3 regions of the Acidovorax sp. FG27 genome follow, and region 3 is predicted to be linked to each of the others. Evidence: riboswitches for the same ligand, from Rfam matches in the RefSeq annotation. Region 3 holds a riboswitch; each other region holds the start of a gene.
What was found. Region 3 has a riboswitch for cobalamin ahead of cobM (precorrin-4 C(11)-methyltransferase). Riboswitches for the same ligand answer to the same signal wherever they lie in the genome.
Positions count from the first base shown of each region.

Region 1: another riboswitch for cobalamin. It lies ahead of ABWV53_RS10535 (TonB-dependent receptor domain-containing protein); the one in region 3 lies ahead of cobM (precorrin-4 C(11)-methyltransferase).
Region 2: another riboswitch for cobalamin. It lies ahead of ABWV53_RS14795 (TonB-dependent receptor); the one in region 3 lies ahead of cobM (precorrin-4 C(11)-methyltransferase).

Region 1 covers NZ_BAABVY010000009.1:785,731-792,938, forward strand. The annotation lists gene ABWV53_RS10530 (cobyrinic acid a,c-diamide synthase CobB) at 1-1,164, opposite strand, end outside; gene ABWV53_RS10535 (TonB-dependent receptor domain-containing protein) at 1,199-3,052, opposite strand; cobalamin riboswitch at 3,137-3,403, opposite strand; gene ABWV53_RS10540 (DUF904 domain-containing protein) at 3,506-3,730, shown strand; gene ABWV53_RS10545 (cell division protein ZapA) at 3,727-4,182, shown strand; gene ABWV53_RS10550 (sensor domain-containing protein) at 4,577-7,042, opposite strand; gene ABWV53_RS10555 (cyclic di-GMP phosphodiesterase) at 7,039-7,208, opposite strand, start outside.
Region 2 covers NZ_BAABVY010000010.1:192,514-199,721, forward strand. The annotation lists gene ssuD (FMNH2-dependent alkanesulfonate monooxygenase) at 1-1,098, shown strand, start outside; gene ABWV53_RS14770 (VOC family protein) at 1,159-1,536, shown strand; gene ssuC (aliphatic sulfonate ABC transporter permease SsuC) at 1,533-2,399, shown strand; gene ABWV53_RS14780 (ATP-binding cassette domain-containing protein) at 2,419-3,270, shown strand; gene ABWV53_RS14785 (TOBE domain-containing protein) at 3,324-3,539, shown strand; gene ABWV53_RS14790 (Fur family transcriptional regulator) at 3,641-4,024, opposite strand; cobalamin riboswitch at 4,190-4,437, shown strand; gene ABWV53_RS14795 (TonB-dependent receptor) at 4,513-6,723, shown strand; gene ABWV53_RS14800 (ABC transporter ATP-binding protein) at 6,740-7,208, shown strand, end outside.
Region 3 covers NZ_BAABVY010000008.1:196,350-203,557, forward strand. The annotation lists gene cobI (precorrin-2 C(20)-methyltransferase) at 1-307, opposite strand, end outside; gene cbiE (precorrin-6y C5,15-methyltransferase (decarboxylating) subunit CbiE) at 304-1,647, opposite strand; gene ABWV53_RS06035 (cobalt-precorrin-5B (C(1))-methyltransferase) at 1,658-2,797, opposite strand; gene ABWV53_RS06040 (precorrin-8X methylmutase) at 2,805-3,509, opposite strand; gene ABWV53_RS06045 (sirohydrochlorin chelatase) at 3,506-4,519, opposite strand; gene cobM (precorrin-4 C(11)-methyltransferase) at 4,516-5,361, opposite strand; cobalamin riboswitch at 5,525-5,772, opposite strand; gene ABWV53_RS06055 (peptidoglycan-binding protein) at 5,953-7,002, opposite strand; gene ABWV53_RS06060 (class I SAM-dependent methyltransferase) at 7,133-7,208, opposite strand, start outside.

The sequences.
Region 1 (7,208 bases), on a different contig from region 3:
GCGGCGCTGCACGGTCACATGGCCCGGCAGCAGGCCCCAGAGCGGCAGGCGGCGGCCGTCCTGCAGGGTGATCGATTCGAAGAGCGCCATCATGCCGCCGCATTCTGCCCACACGGCCCGGCCGGCGGCGACATGGTCGCGCAGGCTCTGCTGCATGCCGGTGTTGGCGGCCAGCGCCTCGGCGTGCAGCTCGGGGTAACCGCCGGGCAGCCAGACGGCGTCGCAGGGCGGCAAGGCCGGGTCCTGCAGCGGCGAGAAGCGCACCACGCGCGCGCCCAGGCGCTCCAGCGTCTGCAGATTGGCGTCGTAGACGAAGCAGAAGGCGGCATCGCCGCCGACGGCAACGGTGCGGCCGGCGAGCAGCGCGGGCGTGGGCGGGGCGTCCTCGGGCGGGGCGGCGAATTCGGCGCACCAGCGCCGCCGCAGCGCATCCGCGTCCATCCGGCCCAGCGGCGTGGCGGCCAGCGCATCGGCGGCGGCGTCCAGGCGCTGCAGGGCGTCGGGCAGCTCGTGCGCGGCGACCAGGCCCAGGTGGCGCTCGGGCAGCAGGCGCGGCCCGCCTTCGCCCGCCGCCGGGGCCACGCGGGGCAGCGCGCCCAGCCAGTCGGCCGCATCGTTCAGGCCCGCGCGCAGCAGGCCGGCATGGCGCTCGGTGGCCACGCGGTTGGCCAACACGCCCGCCCACGGCAGGCCGTCGCGGTAGTGGCGCAGGCCGTGCACGATGGCGCCCAGCGTGCCGCCCATGGCCGAGGCATCGACCACGGCCAGCACCGGAATGCCGAAGTGCATGGCCAGGTCCGCCACCGAGCGTTCGCCGTCGAACAAGCCCATCACGCCTTCGATGAGCAGCAGGTCGGCGTCCTGCGCGGCCGCGTGCAGCCGGCGCGCGCAGTCGGCGGCGCCGGTCATCCACAGGTCGAGCTGGTGCACGGGCGCGCCGCTGGCCAGCTGGTGCCAGTGCGGGTCGAGGAAGTCGGGCCCGCACTTGAAGACGCGCACGCGCCGCCCCTGGCGGGCATGCAGCCGCGCCAGCGCGGCGGTGACGGTGGTCTTGCCCTGGCCCGAGGCCGGGGCGGCGATGACGAGGGCCGGGCAGCGGACGCTGCCGTCCGCCGCACGCCCCGCATCGCCCCGGCGCGTCGAGGGCGCGTCGTTCGCCTGCATGGGCGTCAGGCCGCTCGGCCGGCTGCGGCCATCATCACTGCGGCATCCACTTCAGCCCCACGTAGAGCGTGCGCCCTTCGGTGCCATAGGTGCGCGCCGTCTCGTAGCGCTTGTCGCCCAGGTTGTCCACGCGGGCGAGGACGGTGAAGTCGCGCGCCACGCGGGTGCTGGCGTAGAGGTTGACCAGCCCGTAGCCGCCCAGCACGTTGGTGTTGGCGGCTTCGTTGAAGCGGCGGCCCGAGGCCTGCACCTCGGCGCCCCAGGTCCAGCCGGCCAGCTCGGTGTCGGCGCCCAGCGAGGCATGGCGCTTGGCGCGGCGGGCCAGCTGGCGGCCGGTGTCCAGGTCGCGCGGGTCCTGCCAGTCGATGGAGCCGCGCAGGTTCACGCCCGCCATGCGGTGCGAGCCCGACAGCGTGACGCCGCTGTATTCGGCCCGGCCGATGCTTTCGTAGCAGCCTAAGGTGCTGGCGCAATTGCCGGGCGCGCCGAAGTTGATGAGGTTGCGCACGCGGTTGCGATACGCCACCACGCCCACGCTGCTGTCGCCTTCGGTCCAGCGCAGGCCGGCCTCGATGTTGCGGCCCGACTCGGGCTGCAGCGTGGAGACGCCGTATTCGCTGAAGCGCTGGTACAGCGTGGGCGCGCGGAACGAGGTGCCCGCCGAGACGGTGGCGCGCCACTGCGGCGCCAGGGCCAGGCCGTAGGCCAGGCTGCCGGTGCTCTTGCCGCCGAACTCGCTGTCGTCGTCGCGGCGCAGGTTGGCCTGCAGCGAATGCGCGCCCACCGCGACGCCGTAGCCCAGCGCCAGCGCGTTCTGCGAGCGCTCGCCGTGCAGCTCGGTCGCCCCGGCGAACGCGGCCGGGTTGCGCAGCTCGTCCTCGCGGCGCTCCAGGGCGGCCGTGAAGAGGTGCGCGCCCAGGCGCCATTCGTTCTGCAAGAGGTAGTTGCGCAGCGTGGTTTCGGTCTCGTAGAAGCTGGGCGTGGTGCGGTATTCGCTGCGCGAGGTGGTGGCCTGCAGGCGCGTGGTGTAGGTGTCGGTCCAGCGCGCCGCCCACGACAGCCCGCCCGTGCGCAGCTGGTGGTGGTTGCGGTCGTCCGCCGTGCGGCTGCTGTCGTACTGCGACTCGAGGTTGCTGGCCAGCAGCGTGCCCTCGATGCGGTGGCGTGCGTCGATCTGCAGGCCCACCCGGGCGTTGCCCGTGGTGCGGCGGTAGCCGTCGTCGTCCGGATTGGCGGTGGGGATGGGGCGGGCGTTGAAACCGTCGCTTCGCTCGTGCGAGATGCCCAGCGAATAGTCCACCATGCCGGCGCCGCCGCTCACGCCCGCCTGCGCGGTGCGCGTGCCGTGGCTGCCCAGGCCCACTTGCGCATACGGCGCGGGCTTGCCCTCGCCCTTCTTCGTGAAGAGCTGGATCACGCCGCCGATGGCGTCGGAGCCGTAGACGGCCGCCGCCGGGCCGCGCAGCACTTCGATGCGGTCGATCTGCGCCAGCGGAATCTGCTCCCACATCGCGCCACCGGTGGTCTGCGAATCGACCCGCACGCCGTCGATGTAGACGGCGGTGAAGCGCGATTCGGCGCCGCGCAGGAACACGCTGCCGCTGCTGCCCTGCCCGCCGTTGCGCGAAATCTCCACGCCCGGCAGGCGGGCCAGAACGTCCATCACGCCCACGGCGCCGCTGCGCTCGATGGTGTCGCGGTCGACGATGGAGACGTCCGCCACCAGGTCGGCGAGCGGGCGTTCCACGCGGGTGGCGGTCACCACGGTGTCGCGCAGCTGGGGCGCGGTGGCGGCTTGCGCCAGCAGGGTTTGCGAGGCGGCGGGCCAGGCGGCGCCCACGGCGAGGGGCAGCGCGGCGAGGCGCAGGAAACGGAAGCGGGTTGTCATGACGAGGTGTGCACAGGAAGATTCACCCTGACCGGCCTCCCCGCCGGTCCTTGGGCATCACGGCCGCCCGCGCCATCGAAGGCGTGGGCGGCCACCGTGTTGGCCGGTATCCGGGCTGGCGACGCGCCCTCCCATCGCCTTCCCAGGCGCTTGTTCAACGCGCCCAGTGGCATGTGGATGGAGAGAGGGAACCACCGCGGGCATCCGTTCGGACACCCTGGCGTGGTTCGGTCGCTGACCGTTGCGGGGGCAGCGCAGGCTCGGCGCGCTCCCGGTGGGGGCGCCTCCCTGCTTCCCGTTGAACTGCGGCATGCGAACCATGCAGCGAGCACCAACCCCATGATTTTAGGCGACGCCGGCATCGCCCCCGCCAACCCCCGCACGCGGGTGACTGGTTTGTTCATCGTTGCCGCGAGGGCCCCAGGCCGGCGCAACCCTACAATCGCACGCTCTATGGCAAACACCTCCTCCATCGATGACATCGCCGAGCGGGTCGAGCGGCTGCTGACCAGGCATGCCGAACTCCAGCGCACCAACGCATTGCTGGCCCAGCAGGTGATGGACCTGACCCAGGAACGCGATTCGCTCAAGTCCCGCCTGAACGCGGCGCGGGCGCGCGTCGATGCCCTGCTCGACCGCCTGCCGGCCACGCCCGACACGAAAGAAGACGCACCATGAAGCAGATCGAGGTCCGCATCCTGCAGCAAAGCTATCTGCTGACCTGCCCGCAAGGGCATGAGCAGCGCCTGCTGGACGCCGTGGAGCGCGTGGACAGCGCCATGACGCGCATCCGCGATGCCGGCAAGGTGCGGGCCCGCGAGCGCATCGCCGTGCTGGCGGCGTTGAACCTGGCGTTCGAGGTGTCGGACCGCGAGGCGGCGCGCCAGGAGGCCGCTGGGAGCGCCGCCGAACAACCCGTCCCTCCGGCGGACTCTGTGCAAGTGGAGGCTGCGGCGCCCCTGCCGGGCCCGGCGGCGCCGGCCCCCGGCCTGTTCGACCAGGGCGCATTGCCGCTGGACGACGGCCCCGCCCGGCACGCGGCCACCGAGGCGCAGGCCGACACGCAGCAGCGCATCGACGCCCTGCTGCAGCGGCTGGACCACGCGCTGGACGGCGGCGCCCGCGTCTGAGAACGTGTTTACGATCTGAGGGCGGGGGCGCTTATGCTCCTGATGGCCGCATCCGGCAAGCGCTGCGCAATCGCCAACACCGGCCGCGCGGGTTTTGCCGTCGCGGCCTTTGCGCCGAGCCTACAATGACCTCGTCTGCGGTGCTGCCGGGCTTTATATTTCCTTGAACCAATGCTCTTTGAGCACGGGCTTGGTACATCGCCCGGTGAGCGTGATCATCTCGCGTCAGATGAACCCAACGCCTGGCTGCCCTCGCCCCCCTGAACCCCCGGTTCAGGATGACGGCTCGGTGGCATTCGCAGACACCTTGTTTCTTTGCACGACACCCGCCTGACGCCGGCCAGGGTCTCGTGCAGACCCCTCTCTCCCTCTTACCCTCTCCCCCAGCGCTCCGTCAGGGCGACGCCCGGTTCGCCGGTGCCGGCGACCAGGCCGCGTGCTGGTGGCTGGCGATGAGGGCGCGCAGCTGCGGTGCCGGCAGCCCCGGGGCGCACAGGAAGCCCTGGAAGTGCTGGCAGCCCATCTGCTCCAGCGCCGCCCGCTGGGCCGCCGTTTCCACCCCCTCGGCGATCACCTCGATGTGCAGCGCCCGGCCCATGCTGGTGATCGCGCTCACGATGGCGCGGTCGCCCTCGTCGTCCGGCAGACCGCGCACGAAAGACTGGTCGATCTTGAGCTTGTGGATGGCCAGCTTCTTCAGGTAGGCCAGGCTCGAATAGCCGGTGCCGAAATCGTCGATGGCGAGGCCTATGCCCAGGCCCGCCAGCGTGAGCAGGCGCTGCTCCGTCTCCTGCGCGTCCTGCAGCAGGATGGTCTCGGTCAGCTCCAGCTCCAGCAAGGTGGCGGGCAGGCGGTGGCGCTCCAGCAGTGCGACCAGGCGGTCCACGAAGTCCGGTTGGCGGAATTCCAGCGCGGACACGTTCACCGCCACCACCAGCGGCGTGCCCGAGCGCAGCCAGCCCGCGGCTTCCTCGATCGCCTGCTCCATCACCCACGCGCCCAGGGTGACGATGAAACCGGACTCTTCTGCCAGCGGAATGAACACGCCGGGCGACACCGCGCCGAATTCCGGGCTGCTCCAGCGCGCCAGCGCCTCGGCCCCCACGATGCGGCCGGAGGCCATGGACACCTGCGGCTGGTAATGCACCGCCATCTGCCCCAGGCCCAGCGCCTGGCGCATGCCGTGCTCCATCTTCATGCGGGCCAGCAGATTGGCGTTCATCTGCGGCTGGTAGAAGCCGTAGTTGCCCCGACCACGCTCCTTCACGCGGTACATGGCCGTATCCGCCTGCTTGACGAGCTCGTCGAGCGTGCGGCCGTCCTGCGGATAGAGGGCCACCCCGATGCTGCACTGGATGGAAAAGCCCATCGCATCGAGCACGAAGGGCCGCAGCATGTCGTCGAGGATGCGGCGCGCCACGCACTCGGCCACGCCGGCATCGCCGCCGTGCAGGTAGATCACGAATTCGTCGCCGCCCAGGCGGCAGAGCATGTCGGTATGCCGCAGGCACGACTGCAGGCGCTCGGCCACCAGCTTCAACACCCGGTCGCCGAACGGATGGCCCAGCGAGTCGTTGACGATCTTGAAGCGGTCGAGGTCCAGGAACAGGATCGCGAAGCCGGTCTCGGACTCGCGGGGCGTCGCGGCGATGGCCGCTTCCACCCGGCGCGACAGCAGAAGGCGGTTGGGCAGGCCGGTCAGCACGTCGCTGAAGGCCAGCTGTTCGATACGCCGCTGCGCCGCGCGCTCGGACGTCAGGTCGCGCATGAAGCCGATGCTCTGCAGCAGCAGCCCCGCCTCGTCGCGCAGAGCCACCCACGACAGGTGCACCGCGCAGGGCTCGCCGGATGGGCTGGGCACGGTCAGGTCGCCCTCCCAGAACCCGTCCCGATCCCAGGCGGCGCGCACCTCGGCCATCAGCGCCGCGCTGCCCGCATCCGCGCTGAAGAGCGCCGTCGCGGGCTCGCCAAGCCGGGAATGCGGCCCCACCCCGACCAGGCGCTCGCAGCCGGGATTCATGCTCACCAGCACGTCGCGGTGGTCGGCGATGAAGATCGCATCCGGGCTGGACTCGAACACGCGCGCCGCGAGGCGCAGCCCCGCCTGCGCCTCGGCCTGCCGGGTGATGTCGCGAAACGAGAACACCCGCCCGATCGGCCGGCCCTGCACCAGTTGCGGCACCGAGCGGCGTTCCATGAGCGCGCCGTTGCGCAGGCCGATGACGTCGATGGTTTCCTCGAGCGGCTCGCTGGCGATGGCGGCCAGCCGGCTCCGGTAGGCCGGCGCGTCGGCGACCTGGCCCTCGAGATGGGCATGGACGGCGGCGTCGTCGCGCTGCACGAGCAGCTCGCGCGGCAGGTTCCAAAGCAGCGCCAGCCGCTGGTTGAAGGCCCGCACGCGGCCTTGCAGATCGCACACCATCATGCCGTCGGCGGCGGAGTCGAGCGTGGCGCGCAGTTCGGCCAGCAGCGTCTCCAGCTCGTGCTCGGCAGCGCTCACGCGGGCGCGGTCCACCATGGTCAGCATCAGCAGGACCTTGCCCTCCGGCAAGGTCACGGCCGCCACCCGGCGGTCGACCGGAATCCACCCCCGGCCCCGCGCCGACACGCTGCTGCGGGAATCGAGGCCCTGCACCAGGCCGTCGGTCGGCTGGGCCCAGAAGAACAGGTCCTCGGGCGTCTCGGCGATCTGCTGCACGGGCTGGCCCACCATGCCGTCCACGGGCCGGCCGGTCAGGACGGCCGCTGCGCGGTTGGCATGCAGCACGCGCTGGGTGGCGGGCTCGACCAGCCACACGGCTTCGGCCAGACCGTCCAGCACGGCGCTCCAGCCGGCGATGTCGCGCGGCAGGGCCGTCATGGCGCGGTCCCGTCAGGGCCCGGGTCCACCGCGCGCTCGAAGAAGTAGCAGATGCGCTGGCGCGGCGACAGGTAGTCGAGCGCGTCGCGCGGCAGCTGCGCGGACCGCAGGCTGCGGCGAATGCCGAGCTCCGGCACCCGCTCCAGGTCGAGGATCAGCGCCTCGT
Region 2 (7,208 bases), on a different contig from region 3:
CGCGCCCTGAGTTTCGACTACCTCAAGCAGGTGGCCGTCGCCGCCGACAGCCTGGGCTACGAGGGCGTGCTCATTCCCACGGGCCGCTCCTGCGAGGACCCGTGGGTGATCGCCTCCAGCCTGATCGGCGCCACCCAGCGGCTGAAGTTCCTGGTCGCCGTGCGGCCCGGCCTGCACCAGCCCAGCCTGGCCGCACGCATGGCCGCCAGCTTCGACCGGCTCTCGGGCGGGCGGCTGCTCATCAACCTGGTGACGGGCGGCGACCGCGTGGAGCTGGAGGGCGACGGCGTGTTCCTGGACCACGCCAGGCGCTACGAGCAGGCGGCGGAGTTCCTGCGCATCTGGCGCGAGATCCTGGCGCGCAGCCATGAAGGCGGCACGCTGGACTTCGACGGCGAGCACCTTTCGGTCAAGGGCGCCAAGCTGCTCTTTCCGCCGCTGCAAAAGCCGTATCCGCCGGTGTATTTCGGCGGGTCTTCTGAACCCGCGCATGCGCTGGCGGCCGAGCAGGTCGACGCCTACCTGACCTGGGGCGAGCCCCCGGCCGAGGTCGCCAGGAAGGTGGCCGACGTGCGCGAGCGCGCCGCCCGCCTGGGCCGCACGGTGAAGTTCGGCATCCGCCTGCACGTGGTCGTGCGCGAGACCGAGGCCGCCGCCTGGGCCGCCGCCGAGGACCTCATCAGCCGCGTGAAGGACGAGACCGTCGTGCAGGCCCAGGCCGTGTTCGCCCGCATGGATTCCGAGGGCCAGCGCCGCATGGCCGCGCTGCACCAGGGCGGCGCGAAGCGCAGCCGTGCCGACCTGGAGATCAGCCCCAACCTGTGGGCCGGTGTGGGCCTGGTGCGCGGCGGCGCGGGCACGGCGCTGGTGGGCGATCCGCAGACGGTGGCGGACCGCATCCAGGAATACGCCGCCCTGGGCATAGACACCTTCGTGATGTCCGGCTACCCGCATCTGGAAGAGGCCTACCGCTTCGCGGAGCTGGTCTTCCCGCTGCTGCCGCTGGCGGTGCGGGAGCGGCTGGCGGGGGGCAACCCGCTGGGCCCCTTCGGCGAGACGGTGGGCAACCAGTACGCGCCACGCGCCTCGCAGAGCTGACGGCCCGGCGAAGAAGAAAGAAAGACGAGACGGCCCCCGGGCCGAGGAGGAAGAAACGACATGGCGATCCATTCCATCAACCACGTGCAGTTGCCGTTCCCGGCCGGTGCCGAGGGGCAGATCCGCAACTTCTACAGCGCGCTGCTGGGCCTGACCGAGCTGCGCCATGCGGCCACCGGCACGGCGCTGCATTTCGCGGCCGGCGCCCAGCGCATCGAGCTGGTGCCCACCGACCGCTGGGCCGCCGTGCCCGCCGCGTCGCACCTGGCCTTCGAGGTGGACAACCTGCCCGAGCTGCGCGGCCGGCTGCTGGAGGCCGAGTTGCCGCTGGTGGAGAACCGCGCGCTGCCTGGCTACCTGCGCTTCTACGTGAAGGACCCGGCGGGCAACCAGCTCGAATTCCTGGAGCCCGACACCGAGCAGGAGTGGCCGGTATGACCGCGCCCGCCCTCCGCGAGCTGCAGGTGTCGCCCCTGCCCGAGGCGCTGGAGGCGCCCGCCAGCGGCGCGCTGGCCGCCGCTGCACGGCGCGCACTTGCCACCTTGTGGCAGCTGCTGCTGCCCTGGCTGGTGCCCGTGGCGCTGGTGGCGGGCTGGCAGGTGGCTTCGGCCCTGGGCTGGCTGTCGTCCCGCGTGCTGCCAGCGCCGTCCGACGTGCTGCTGGCCGGCTGGCAGCTGGCCGTGTCGGGCGAGCTGTGGACACACGTGAAGATCAGCGCGGCCCGGGCGCTGGCGGGCCTGGCCATCGGCGGCGGGCTGGGGCTGGCGCTGGGGCTGCTGACGGGTTCCGTGCGCACCGCTCAGACCCTGCTGGACTCGACCATCCAGATGGTGCGCAACATTCCGGCGCTGGCGCTGATCCCGATGGTGATCCTGTGGTTCGGCATCGACGAATCGGCCAAGGTGTTCCTCATCGCCGTGTCGGTGTTCTTTCCGATCTATCTCAACACCTTCCACGGCATCCGCAACGTCGACCCGCAACTGATCGAGATGGGCCGCACCTACGGGCTCGGGCGATGGCAGCTCTACCGCCAGATCATCCTGCCGGGCGCGCTGTCGTCCATCCTGGTCGGCCTGCGCTTCTCGCTGGGCTTGATGTGGGTGATCCTGATCGTGGCGGAAACCATCTCGGCGCAGTCCGGCATCGGCTACCTGACCATGAACGCCCGCGAATTCCTGCAGACCGACATCGTGCTGGTGGGCATCCTGCTCTACGCGCTCCTGGGCAAGCTGGCCGATCTGCTGGCGCGGGGGCTGGAGCGCTGGTGGCTGCGCTGGCACCCGGGCTACCAGTCGAAGTGAAAGAAAAGGCCACATCACCATGACCGACACCTCTCTTGCCCACCCACCGGCCGCTGCGGCCGCACGCGCCCCGGGCGGCGTGCGGCTGCATGCGCGGGGCCTGCACAAGCGCTACGGCCAGCGCGAGGTGCTGCGCGATGCGCAGCTCGCCATCGAGCCGGGCGAATTCGTCGCCATCGTGGGCCGCAGCGGCTGCGGCAAGAGCACGCTGCTGCGCCTGGTCGCGGGGCTGGAGGCCCCCAGCGGCGGCACGCTCACCACAGACGGCCAGGACGTGCGCGGCCTGCATGCCGACACGCGCATCATGTTCCAGGAGGCGCGCCTCCTGCCCTGGCGCCGCGTGCTGGACAACGTCACCCTCGGCCTGCCCGACGCGCTGCGCGACCGGGGCCGCGAGGTGCTGGCCCAGGTGGGCCTGGCCGAGCGCGAGGGCGAATGGCCGGCGCGCCTGTCGGGCGGCCAGCGCCAGCGCGTGGCCCTGGCGCGGGCGCTGGTGCACCAGCCGCGCCTCTTGCTGCTGGACGAGCCGCTGGGCGCGCTGGACGCGCTCACCCGCATCGAGATGCACCGCCTGATCGAAGGCCTGTGGCTGCGCCACCGCTTCACCGCGCTGCTGGTCACGCACGACGTGCAGGAGGCCGTGGCCCTGGCCGACAGGGTGATCCTCATCGAGGACGGCCGCATCGCGCTGGACGAGCGCATCGCCCTGGCGCGGCCCCGGTCGCAGGGCGACGCCGCGTTCGCCGCGCTCGAGAAACGCATCCTCGACCGCGTGCTGCAAAAGCCCGCGCCGGGTGACGCCGCCGGCCCGCAGGCGGCCGACGCGCTCTGGCCCGGCGTGCCGGCCCATGGCCTGCGCTGGGCGGTCTAGTTCCTTGCACCCGTTTCCATCCACACCGTTTGTTTTTTCAACAGGAGTCCACCATGTCCATCCAAGCCATCAACGTCCGCAACCAGTTCAAGGGCAAGGTCCGCGAGATCGTGCGCGGCGACGTCGTCTCCGAGGTCGATGTCGAAACGCCCTGGGGCATCGTCACCTCGGTCATCACCACCCGCTCGGTGGACGAGCTGGGCCTGGGCGTGGGCTCGGACGTGGTGGCGCTGGTGAAGTCCACCGAGGTGTCGATCGCCAAGCTGTGAACGCAGCATTTGGCATCGAATCGGCCGTCAGCGCTTGTCCTGCAAGCGCCTGATGCTATATAAATAATAGCAATCGAAGGCGGGCCGATCCATCCGGCCCGCTACCGCCGGCGCGCCTTGCCGCAGTCGGCACACCGGCCATAGAGCGTCAGCTCATGGCGCTCCACCGTGAACCCCTTGGGCGCCAGATCCAGCAGGTCGCCCGGGCACTGGTGCACGTCGAACACCCGCGAACACACCGTGCACTGGAAGTGGTGGTGGTGGTCATGCGCGGCCGACTCGTAGCGCGGGCTCTCGCCCGGCAGGTTCACCACCTGCACCGCGCCGTCCTCCACCAGCGCCTTGATGTTGCGGTAGACCGTCGCCAGACCCAGTCCCTCCACGCTTTCGCGGGCGCTTTCCAGCACTTCCTGGGGCGTCAGGGGCCGGTGCGCCGCCTCGATGGCGGCCTGGATGGCGGTGCGTTGCCTGGTGGATCGTTCCATGGATGCGGGTGCGCTGGAGTCGCGGGCTGATGGGCGGGAAGAAGCAGGAATTATCGGGCGCTCATGCGAGCCGAAGCGGCCGCGTCCAAAAGACGCAGTGACTCGGCTGATTGATATTGATAATGCATTATCATATGCGCCATGCTCCCCCCGAGCTCCTCATGCCCCTAGAATCGCCGCGTTGGTGCTCGCAGCGTGGTTCGCACGCCGCAGTTCAACGGGAAGCAGGGAAGCACCACCGAACAGGAAAGTGCCGCGCCTGCGCTGCCCCCGCAACGGTCAACGGATGGGGCGCTCCTCGGGGCGCTCCGATCTCCTCGCCCACAGCCACTGGATGCCTTGAACAAGCACCTGGGAAGGCTCGGGGGGATTCATCCGCCAGCCCGGATACCGGCCAACAAGAGGTGCTGCTCCTTCGGGAACGGTGCCGTGACGCTCACGTGCTGGCGGGTGGCTGGCGCAGGGCCTATGTGTCTTCCATCGATCGTATGCATCACTCGTCTCGCTTCGCGCGGGTGGCCGTGTGGCCCCTGGCCCTGGCCGCCGCATTTCCGCTGTGCGCGCAAACCACCCCATCGACCCTGCCCGACGTCGTCGTCACCGGCACGGCCTTGCCACCCGATTCCACGGCCCCGCTCGAGCAGACCGCCACAAGCGCGTCGCGGCTCGGGCTCTCGGTGCGCGAGACGCCCGCGTCCATCGACGTGGTGCCCGCGGCGGTGCTGGCCGAGCGCGGCCTGCGCACCGTGACCCAGGCCGCCCAGGCGGCCACCGGCGTGCTGGCGGGCGACTTCCCGGCCGAGCCCAGCGCGTTCTCGATGCGCGGCTTCGCCAACAGCCAGCTCAACACGCTCTACAACGGCATCAAGGTCGGCCCGCCGAACATGACCTCGCGCGTGATGGACACGGCCAACCTGGAGCGCGTCGAGTTCCTCAAGGGCGCGGCCTCGCTGATGTCGGGCGAGGGCGCCACCGGCGGCGCGGTCAATTTCGTCACCAAGGCCCCGCACCAGGGGCCGGTGCGCACCGAGGTGAACACCTCGGCCGGCTCGTTCGGCGACCGCCGCGTGTCGATCGGCTCGGGCGGCACCACGGCCTGGAAGGACCTGGACTATCGGCTGGACGCCAGCGCGTCGAACGGCGACGGCTTCATCGACGACACCGGCCAGCGCAACCGGCATCTGTCGGGCGGTCTCGACTGGCGGGCCGCGCCGGGCGTGAAGCTCTTCGTCGCCGGCGAAGCCAAGCGCGACAGCGGCAGCAGCTACTGGGGCACGCCTCTGGTGTCCGCTGGCGCACCCGGCGTGCAGCCGCGTGGCGGCATCGTCTCGGGCAGCTACACGTCGGGCTTCAACGGCAGCGCCATGGGGCCGGTGGCCATCGACGGGCGCACGCTGCGCACCAACTACAACGTGCAGGACAACCGCAACGAAGCGCGTGAAACCTGGCTGCGCGCGGGCGGCGAATGGCAGGCGAGCGACGCCGTGGTGCTGCGCAGCCAGTTCTGGCGCTACACGGCCGACCGGACCTGGCTCAACAACGAGATCAGCGCGTTCAATGCGGCCACCGGCCTCGTGGACCGCGAACGCTTCTACGTGGCGCAGGACCAGACCAGCTGGGGCAACAAGACCGAAGCGCAGTGGGACGCCCGCCTGGGCGGCCTGGACAACCGCCTGGTCGCCGCCTTCGAGCACAGCCACCTCCAGCTGGACCGCCCCGGCGCCGCCAACTTCCCTGGCGACAGCGTGAGCCTGGTGGACCCCGCGCGCGGCAGCTACGGGCGCCTCACCACCCAGCTGCAGACCACCGCCATCCGCAACACCGCGCTGGCGCTGGAAGACCGGCTGCGCGTGGCGCCCACCGTCGCGCTCATCGGCGGGCTGCGCCATGAACGCATCGCGCTGGACAGAAGCTCCGCCAACACCGCCGGCGTGCAGCGCGCGGGCTTTCCGTACGAGAAGACCTGGAACCCCACCACCGGCCGCATCGGCCTGACCTGGGACGCGGCGCCCGGCACCACCGTCTACGGCCAGTACGGCACGGCGGCGGACGTGGCGGCCAACAACATCTTCTTGCTGGGCGCCACCCAGCCGCTGGACCTGACCCGCACGCGCAATGCCGAGGTCGGCGTGAAGCAGTCGTTCTGGCAGCAGCGCGGCGAATGGACGCTGGCTTACTACGACACCGAGCGCCGCAACGTCTACGCCGCGCAGGGCGGCCAGCAGCTGGCGCAGGCCGGCGCGCTGAAGTCACGCGGCGTCGAGGCCTCGCTTGCGCTGCGGCCCGATGCGCACTGGAGCCTCTGGTCCAACCTGGCGCTGAACCGGGCGCGCTACGAAGGCTACCTGCAGGCCGACGGCACGTCGTTCTCCGGCAACCAGCCGCCCAACGCGCCGCGATGGGTCGCCAATGCCGGCGTGGGCTACCGCTTCGTGGCCGGAGTGCCCATGCAGCTGTCGGCGTCTGTGCGCCGCGTGGGCGAGCGCTTCCACAGCGACACCAACACCGTGCGCCTGAACGGCTACACCGTGTTCGACGCGGCGCTGGCGGTGGACGTGGCGCGCGGCGTGCAGCTCACCCTGCGCGGGCGCAACCTGGGCAACCGCGCCTATGCGGCATGGGCCGATCCGTTCTACCCCGACCAGATCCTGCTGGGTGCCCCGCGCAGCTACGAGCTGGCGTTGCGCTGGACGCTCTGAGCGCAGTCGCCCAACCATGACGCTGCCCACTCCGGTGCTGCAACTGCAGGGCGCCGCCTTCCGCACGCCGGAGGGCAGGGCGCTGATCGCGCCCATCGACGCCATCGTCCGGCCGGGCGAATGCGTGGCCCTGGTCGGCCCCAACGGGGCGGGCAAGAGCACGCTGCTGAAACTGCTGGCCGCCCGCCTGGCGCCCACCGAGGGCGCGGTGCGCCTGCTGGGGCGCGACTTGGCCGACTGGCCCGCCGCCGCGCGCGCCCGCCACGTGGCGCTGCTGAGCCAGGCCGAGGCGGTGGAGGGCGGCCTGCGCGTGCGCGACTACGTGGCCTTCGGCCGGCTGCCGCATCGGCACGGCGCCAGCCGCGCCGAACACGACGCGGCCGTGGAACATGCCCTGCGCACCTGCGCCGTGCACGGCCTGGCCGGGCGGGCGCTGGCCACGCTGTCGGGCGGCGAGCGCCAGCGCGTGCACCTGGCGCGGGCGC
Region 3 (7,208 bases):
GCACGTCCTGCCCGGCCAGCAGCCAGGGCAGCACGGTATCGGCGGCGCGCATCCAGGCACGGGCGAGCTTGTCGCCGTCGTGCGTCATCGGGAAGAGCAGGGTCTGGTGCTGGGCGGGCGGCGTGAGGCCGGCGCGCTGCACGATGTCGAAGGCGTAGCTGGGCGTCTTGGTGCTGCGTGCGGGGTAGGTCCAGACGGCGTCGGTGCGCTGCAGCTGCGCCCAGGCAGCGCGGGTGATGAGGCCGGGGTCGCCCGGGCCCAGCGAGACGCCGATCAGCCGGCCCAGGGATGGCTGCGCCGTGGTCATGCGCCCTCCTCCACCGCAGGTGTCACGGCATCGGCACCACCCGCCTGCGCGCAGACGATCCACACCGGGTTCTCGGCCGCCATGCGGTGCATGTGCAGGATGGGCTTGCTGCGCGCGGCCTGCAGCTGCAGCACGTCCCACGCGGCGCCGGCCGCCTGCAGGGCCTGGGTGGCGGCGGCGAGGTTCTCCAGCGTGACGAAGTTCATCACCAGCCAGCCGCCCGGGCGCAAGCGTTGCAGGCACAGCGCGATCAGCTCGGCCAGTTCGCCGCCCGAGCCGCCGATGAAGACGGCGTCCGGATCGGGCCAGGCATCCAGCCCCTCGGGCGCCTTGCCGTGTACCAGCGTGTGGTTGGAGACGCCGAAGTCGTGCACGTTGCGGCGCGCGATCTCCACGTCGCCCTCGTTCTTCTCCATGGCCCAGACATGGCCCTGCGGGCACAGGCGCGCGGCCTCCAGCCCCACCGAGCCGCTGCCCGCGCCGATGTCCCACACGCGGCTGGCGGAGCGCAGCTGCATGCGGGCCAGCGACACGGCGCGCACTTCCTGCTTGGTGATCAAGCCCTTGTCGGGCTGGCGCTGGTGGTAGGCCGCATCGCGCAGGCCGAAGCGCACCGCATCGGGCCGCTGGCGGGTGCGCACCAGCAGCACCACGTTGGGGTCGGCAAACTGCTGCGCGGCGGCATGGGCCGGCGCCATGTCGGCCCAGACGCGCTCGTCGGGCGTGCAGAGGCGCTCGGCCACGCTGATCTGGAAGTCGTCGCCCAGGCCTTCGGCCACCAGCAGGCGGGCGATGCGCGCGGGCGTGTTGTCGGGGCTGGTGAGCACGGCCAGCCGGTCGTGCTGGCGCACGGCCTGGGCCAGGGCGTAGAGGCCATGCGCGGGCGCGGCGCCCACGGTCCATTCGCCGGCATCCTTGGCGTGGACGGAAACGATGCGTGCATCCTGCCAGGCCAGGCCCAGGCGGGCGCAGGCGAGCTGCAGGGTGGAGACGTTGGGCATCACCTCCAGCGCCTGGATGCAGAGGCGCGAGGCCAGGTAGCTGGCGATGCCGTGGCATAGCGGGTCGCCCGTGGCCAGCACCACGCAGGCCTGGTGGGCGGCGCGGGCCTCGGCGATCCAGCCGGGCACGGACGAGAGGCAGCCGGTCAGGTCGCGCCGCACGGCCTGGGGGGCGATGTCGTCTTCCAGCAGCGCCAGCGTGCGCGTGCCGCCGATCACCAGGTCGGCCCGGCGCAGCAGCGCGAGCGCGGTGGCGCTGAGGCTGGCGGCGCCGTCGTCCAGCACGCCGATCACGCGGCAGGGCTGGGGGTCTTTTTCGAGCAGGTTGGTGGTCGTCATCGTCGTGGCGTCATGCGGATGCGGCCGGCCCGGAGGCGGCCTCGGTGATCTTGCTGCCGTCGAAATCGCAGACCAGCACGGTGAGGTGGAAGCGGTCGCCGTAGCGGTCGGGCGCCGTGAGCGTCTGCACCACGGCCTGCGCGAGCGCATGGTGGAAGGGCTCGCCCAGGCCCAGCGCCTGCATGCGCTCGGCGCCGAAGCGGGCGGTCTCGGCGGCGGCGATCTCGGCGCACACGTCGGGCGGCGCGCCCATGCGGGCGGCGAGCTCGGCCAGCAATTGCGTATCGACCTCGGCGCGGTTGGCGTGGGTGATGGTCTCGCCCTGGGCGATCTTCGTGAGCTTGCCCACCATGCCGCCGATGACCACTTCGCGCAGTCCCTGCGCCACGGCTTCATCCAGCGCATAGCGCAGGAAGTCGCCCATCTGCACGAAGCAGGCAGCCGGCAGATCGGGCCGCTCCTTCATGGCGAACTGTTCGGTGCGACCGCCGGTGGTGAGCACCACCACGCCATGGCCCAGCGTGGCGGCCACCTGCACGCCCTGCACTACGCTGGCGCGGTAGGCGGAGGTGGAATACGGCTTGACGATGCCGGTGGTGCCCAGGATGGAGATGCCGCCCAAAATCCCTAAGCGCGCATTCAGCGTCTTCTTGGCCATCTCCACGCCCTGGGGCACGGAGATGGTCACTTCCAGCCCGGCATGCGCAAGCAGCGGGTCGCCCGCGGCGCGCACGTTGTCTTCGATGTTGCGGCGGGGCACGGGGTTGATGGCCGGGCCGCCCACTTCCAGGCCCAGGCCGGCCATGGTGACCGTGCCCACGCCGAAGCCGCCGCACACCACCACTTCGCCCGGGCGGCCGGGCAGCACGCGCACGTCGGCGGTGAGGTGGGCCTTGTCGGTGCAGTCGGGGTCGTCGCCCGCGTCCTTGATGACCATGGCGTGCGCGGCCTGGCCGCCCTCGCCGGAACCTTCGCAGTGGCCGTCGTTCACGGCGAAGCGCACCACGTCGCCGTTGGGCAGCAGGCAGTCCACCGCCTCGGGCACGGCGCCACCCACCAGGCCCAGCACGGCGGCGCGCGCGGCGGCGGCGGAGCAGGCCCCGGTGGTGAAGCCGGTGCGCGTGCCGCGGCGGACGGTCTTTTCCATCATGGCGGGGTCAGCCTCCGGCGGCGCCTTGCGGTGGCGGCGCTGCGTGCTTCTGCCGCGCCTCGGCCAGCGCCAGCAGCGCATGCAGCGCGGCCACCACCAGGGTGGAGCCGCCCTTGCGGCCGCGGATCACGATCCAGGGCACCTCGGCGACTTCCGCCATCAAATCCTTGGATTCGGCGGCGGAGACGAAGCCCACCGGCATGCCGACCACGAGGGCCGGCCGCACGCCCTCCTCGCGGATCAGGCGCACCAGTTCGATGAGCGCCGTGGGTGCGTTGCCGATGCCGACGACGGCGCCCTGCAGCAGCCCCTGCCGGTGCGCCTTGCGCATGGCCTGCACGGCGCGGGTCGTGTCCTCGGCCTGGGCCTGGGCGATCACGTCGGCGTCGCTGATGAACTGGTGCGTGCGCATGCCGAAGTGCGCCAGCCGCGGCTGCGACAGGCCCGAGCAGATCATCTCCACGTCGGCCACCACGGGCGCGCCGCCGCGCAGCATGGCGGCGATGCCGGCCTCCGCCGCATCGGGGTGGAAATCGGTCAGGCCGTTGAATTCGAAATCGGCGTTGGCGTGGATCATGCGGCGCACGATGGGCCACTGCTGCGCCGTGTAGGCATGCGGGCCGGCCTCGGCGTCGATGATGGCGAAGCTGTCGTGCTCGATGGCCTGGCCGGCGCGCGTGAGCTGTTCGGTGACGGTGTTGACCGTGCTCATGCGGCGGCTCCGGCCGGTTGGGGGGCGGCGTGGCCGGGATGGGCGTGATCGTGGCCATGGTCATGCGAATGCCCGTGGTCGTGTCCATGCGCGTGATCGTGTCCATGGCTGTGCCCGTGGTCGTGCGCGTGATCTGCACCTGCCGCCGCGATGGCCACAGGCGCATGCGCATGCGTGTGCTCATGGCTGTGCCCATGCCCCAGGTCGTGCGCGATCTCGCGGTACTTGCAGCCGTCGCACGGCAGGCGGCTGTCGGGCAGACCCGCCTGCAGGTCGGCCACGCGCTGCTCCAGCAGCTCGAAGATCTCGCGCTCCATGCCGAAGTGGCCCGACTGCGCGAAGCGCAGCTGCGGATACTGCACGCGCAGGTGCTCCACCTGCCGGGCTATGCGCTGCATCAGCGTGCCGGTGTAGAGGTAGTAGGGCAGCACCACGATCTGCTTCATGCCCAGCAGCGCCTGGCGCTGCACCACGCGCTCCAGGCGCGGCCAGGTGATGCCGGTGAAGGCGATCTCCACCAACTCGTGGTGGCTGTCCTCCTGCAGCCAGCGCGCCATCTTGGCGACGTCGCCATTGGCCTGCCGGTCGGACGAGCCCCGGCCCAGCAGCACGATGCCGGTGGTTGTGGGGTCGGGCATGTCCAGCTTCTGCATGCAGCGGCGCAGCTGGCGCTGCAGGATGGTGAGGATGGGCTCGCAGGCCGTCAGGTGCGGGCCGTAGAGGAATTCGACGCCCGGGCAGTGTTCTCGCGCATGCTCGATGGCTTCGGGGATTTCCATCTTCACGTGGCCGGCCGCGTTCAGGATGAGCGGCAGCACCAGCACGCGGCTGCTGCCCTTGGCGGCCATCAGCAGGCCATCGTGCAGGCCGGGTGGCGCGAATTCGATGAAGCAGACCTCGATGCGCCAGCCCGGCTGGCGCTCGCGCCACTGGCGCACGAAGGCGTGGATCTCGTCGTTGCCTTCTGGCTCGCGCGAGCCGTGGCCGATCAGGAGGATGGTGGTGGTCATGGGGCGGTCGGTGCGTGGGGTTCTTCGGGGGCCTCGGGCGCAGCGTTGGCTGCGGCCGGCTGGCTGGCGCGGCGGAAGCGGTGGGTGAAGCTTGCGTCGTAGAGCTTGGACTTGGCAAGCTCCTGCCATTGGCGCGCGCCCAGCGTGGGGCTGGCGATCACCATGGCCTGGCTGACGATGCCGGCGGCGCGGCAGCGCTCGCGGATGTCGGCCAGCGTGCCGCGCACGATGACCTCCTCGCCCGGCCAGCTGGCCTTGTGCACGACCAGCATGGGCGCGTCGTCCGCCCAGCCCGCCTCGCGCAGGCCGGCCTGCACCTTGTGCAGCAGCGTGATCGACAGAAAGATGCAGAGCGTGCAGTGGTGGCGGCCCAGCTCGGCCAGCGATTCGCCGGGCGGCATGGGCGTGCGGCCTTCCACGCGGGTGAAGATCACGCTCTGGGTGACCTCGGGCAGGGTGAAGCTCTCCACGGCGGCGGCGGCCGAGGCCATGGCCGACGACACGCCCGGCACCACGCGCACCGGCACGCCGGCGGCGTCCAGCGGCTGCACCACCTCGATCAGCGCGCCGTAGAGCGCCGGGTCGCCGGTCTGCAGGCGGATCACGGTCTCGTGCTTGTGCGCCTGCAGGATGAGCCAGGCGGCCATCTGCTCCAGCGTCATGTCCTTGCTGTCGGCGATGACGCAGCCGGGCGGCGCCCAGCGGGTGGCGGCCTCGTTGACCAGCGAGCCCGCGAACAGGATGGCCCCGGCGCGCTCGATGAGGGCGCGGCCTTTCACGGTGACGAGCTCGGGGTCGCCCGGCCCGGCGCCGACGAACCAGACGGTGCCCGGGGCGGTCATGGGCGGCAGGGCGCGAAAAGCGGCGCGCGCGCAAGGAAAACTGGCATGGGAAAGAACCGACAGGAATGCGTGTGCCCGGACTCCTGCCTCCCCGCAGGTTCCGTGAAATGGGCGCCGCCGCCCCGGCTCTCCTCCATCCTGTGACGGACAAAAAAGCCGGTGGCTGCGACGCCCCCTGTCGGCCGGTATCCGGGCTGGCGACGCTGCGATGGGCCCTTCCCAAAAGGCGCTGGGCCTTTCAGTGGGCGTGTGTTCCATGCAGGGTGAAGCCGGCGGTGCCGTCTTCGTCGCTGTACCGTTGCGGGGGCAGCCCAGGTTGGGGAACGTTCCTTGGCGGACGCTCCCTCCCTGGTTCCCGTTTAACTGCTCGGCCGCAATGGCCTTGCGAGCACCAACGGGGGTGAGTATAGGCCGGTGGGTGCCCGTGGCTGAAAGTGACGAGCCGTTGAGGGCTCCAGCGCTTGATCCATCAGCGCATGCAGCTATCAAAACAGTAGCACCATGCCCGGCGCCAACGAAAAGACCCGGCCAGGGCCGGGTCCGTTCGGTGCAGCCGGCGCGCCAGCAATGGCTGCGCGCCGGGGGCGGCGTTCAGCGCGAGAGCGCGTCCTGCGTGGCCGCGTCCAGGCGGCCCGTCACCGCGATGCCCTTGTCCTTCTGGAATTCGCGCAAGGCCTTGGTCGTGCGCGGGCCGGCCGCGCCGTCCGGCGTGCCCACGTTGTAGCCCAGCGCGGAGAGGCGCTCCTGTGCCTGCCGCATGGACATCGAGGCGCCCGCCTTGGTCTGCGAGGGCGCAGCTCCCCCGTCCACGCCCAGGCGCCCGCCGCCGCCCAGGCCCTGGCCCTGCACGCTCTGCGCCTTGTAGTTGCGCAGCGCCACGACCATCTGGTTGTATGCGTCCATGAAGGCGGCCGTCAGCACCTTGCCCTGCGCGGTGTTCTGGTAGCCGCCCAGCGAGCCGCCGGCCGATCCGCCAAAGAGGCTGCCGAAGCCCGCGAAGTCGCTCTTGGACGCACTGCCCTCGGAGGCGGAGACCTGCACGCCCGAGCGGTTGTCCACCAGGGTCAGCATGGCGCTCGCCTCGCGCGTCTTCATGCTGCCGCCGATGGCGGCGATGGCGGCGCCGCGCCCGCCGCCCAGCAGGCCCCCCAGGGCGCCGCCGATGCCGCCCGCGTCGGAATTGGAGAAGATGATCTCGGGCGAGAGGCCATAGTCGGAGGCGACCATCTGGCCCTGGCCGAAGTTGCTGCCCCCGCGCATCTCGCCGGAGCCCATCAGCTGGCGCTCGCGGTCCATGGCGCGCATGCCGGAGGCGCTGCGCTCGACGACGACGAAGCAGTTGGACTGCTGGATCAGCAGGCGCAGCAGGTTGGCGGTGGGCGGCAGCTTGTATTCGTTGCGCAGGATGGTGTACCAGCCCGCGTCCTGGTTCTCCACGAGGGAGACGGTGCCGAGAGGCGCGGCGCACTTTTGCAGCTCGCTGCTCTCGCCGGAGGCGCTGGCGCCGCCGGCAGCGCCGGTGGCGACGGTCTTGGCGTCGGGGCTGCCCATGCGCATGTTGGTGGTCTCGCAGCCGGCCAGCAGCAGGGCGGCGGCGCAGGCCGTGGCCAGCAGAGGGAGGGTGTGCATCTTCCGGGTCATGTTCGATTCCTCTCGGTGTCGTTGGAGTGTCGGTGTGAAAGGCGGTGCCGGGCAGCCGCCATGCCCTGCAAGCGGGCGAAGCGCGGCGGCATCATAGCGCCGGGCCTGACCGGCCCCAAGGCCCGCGCGTTCAGGCTTCGGGCGCGCCGATGCGGTAGAGCCACACCGGCTTGGCGCCGGCCTCGCCCCGCAGGCAGGCGTCCGCC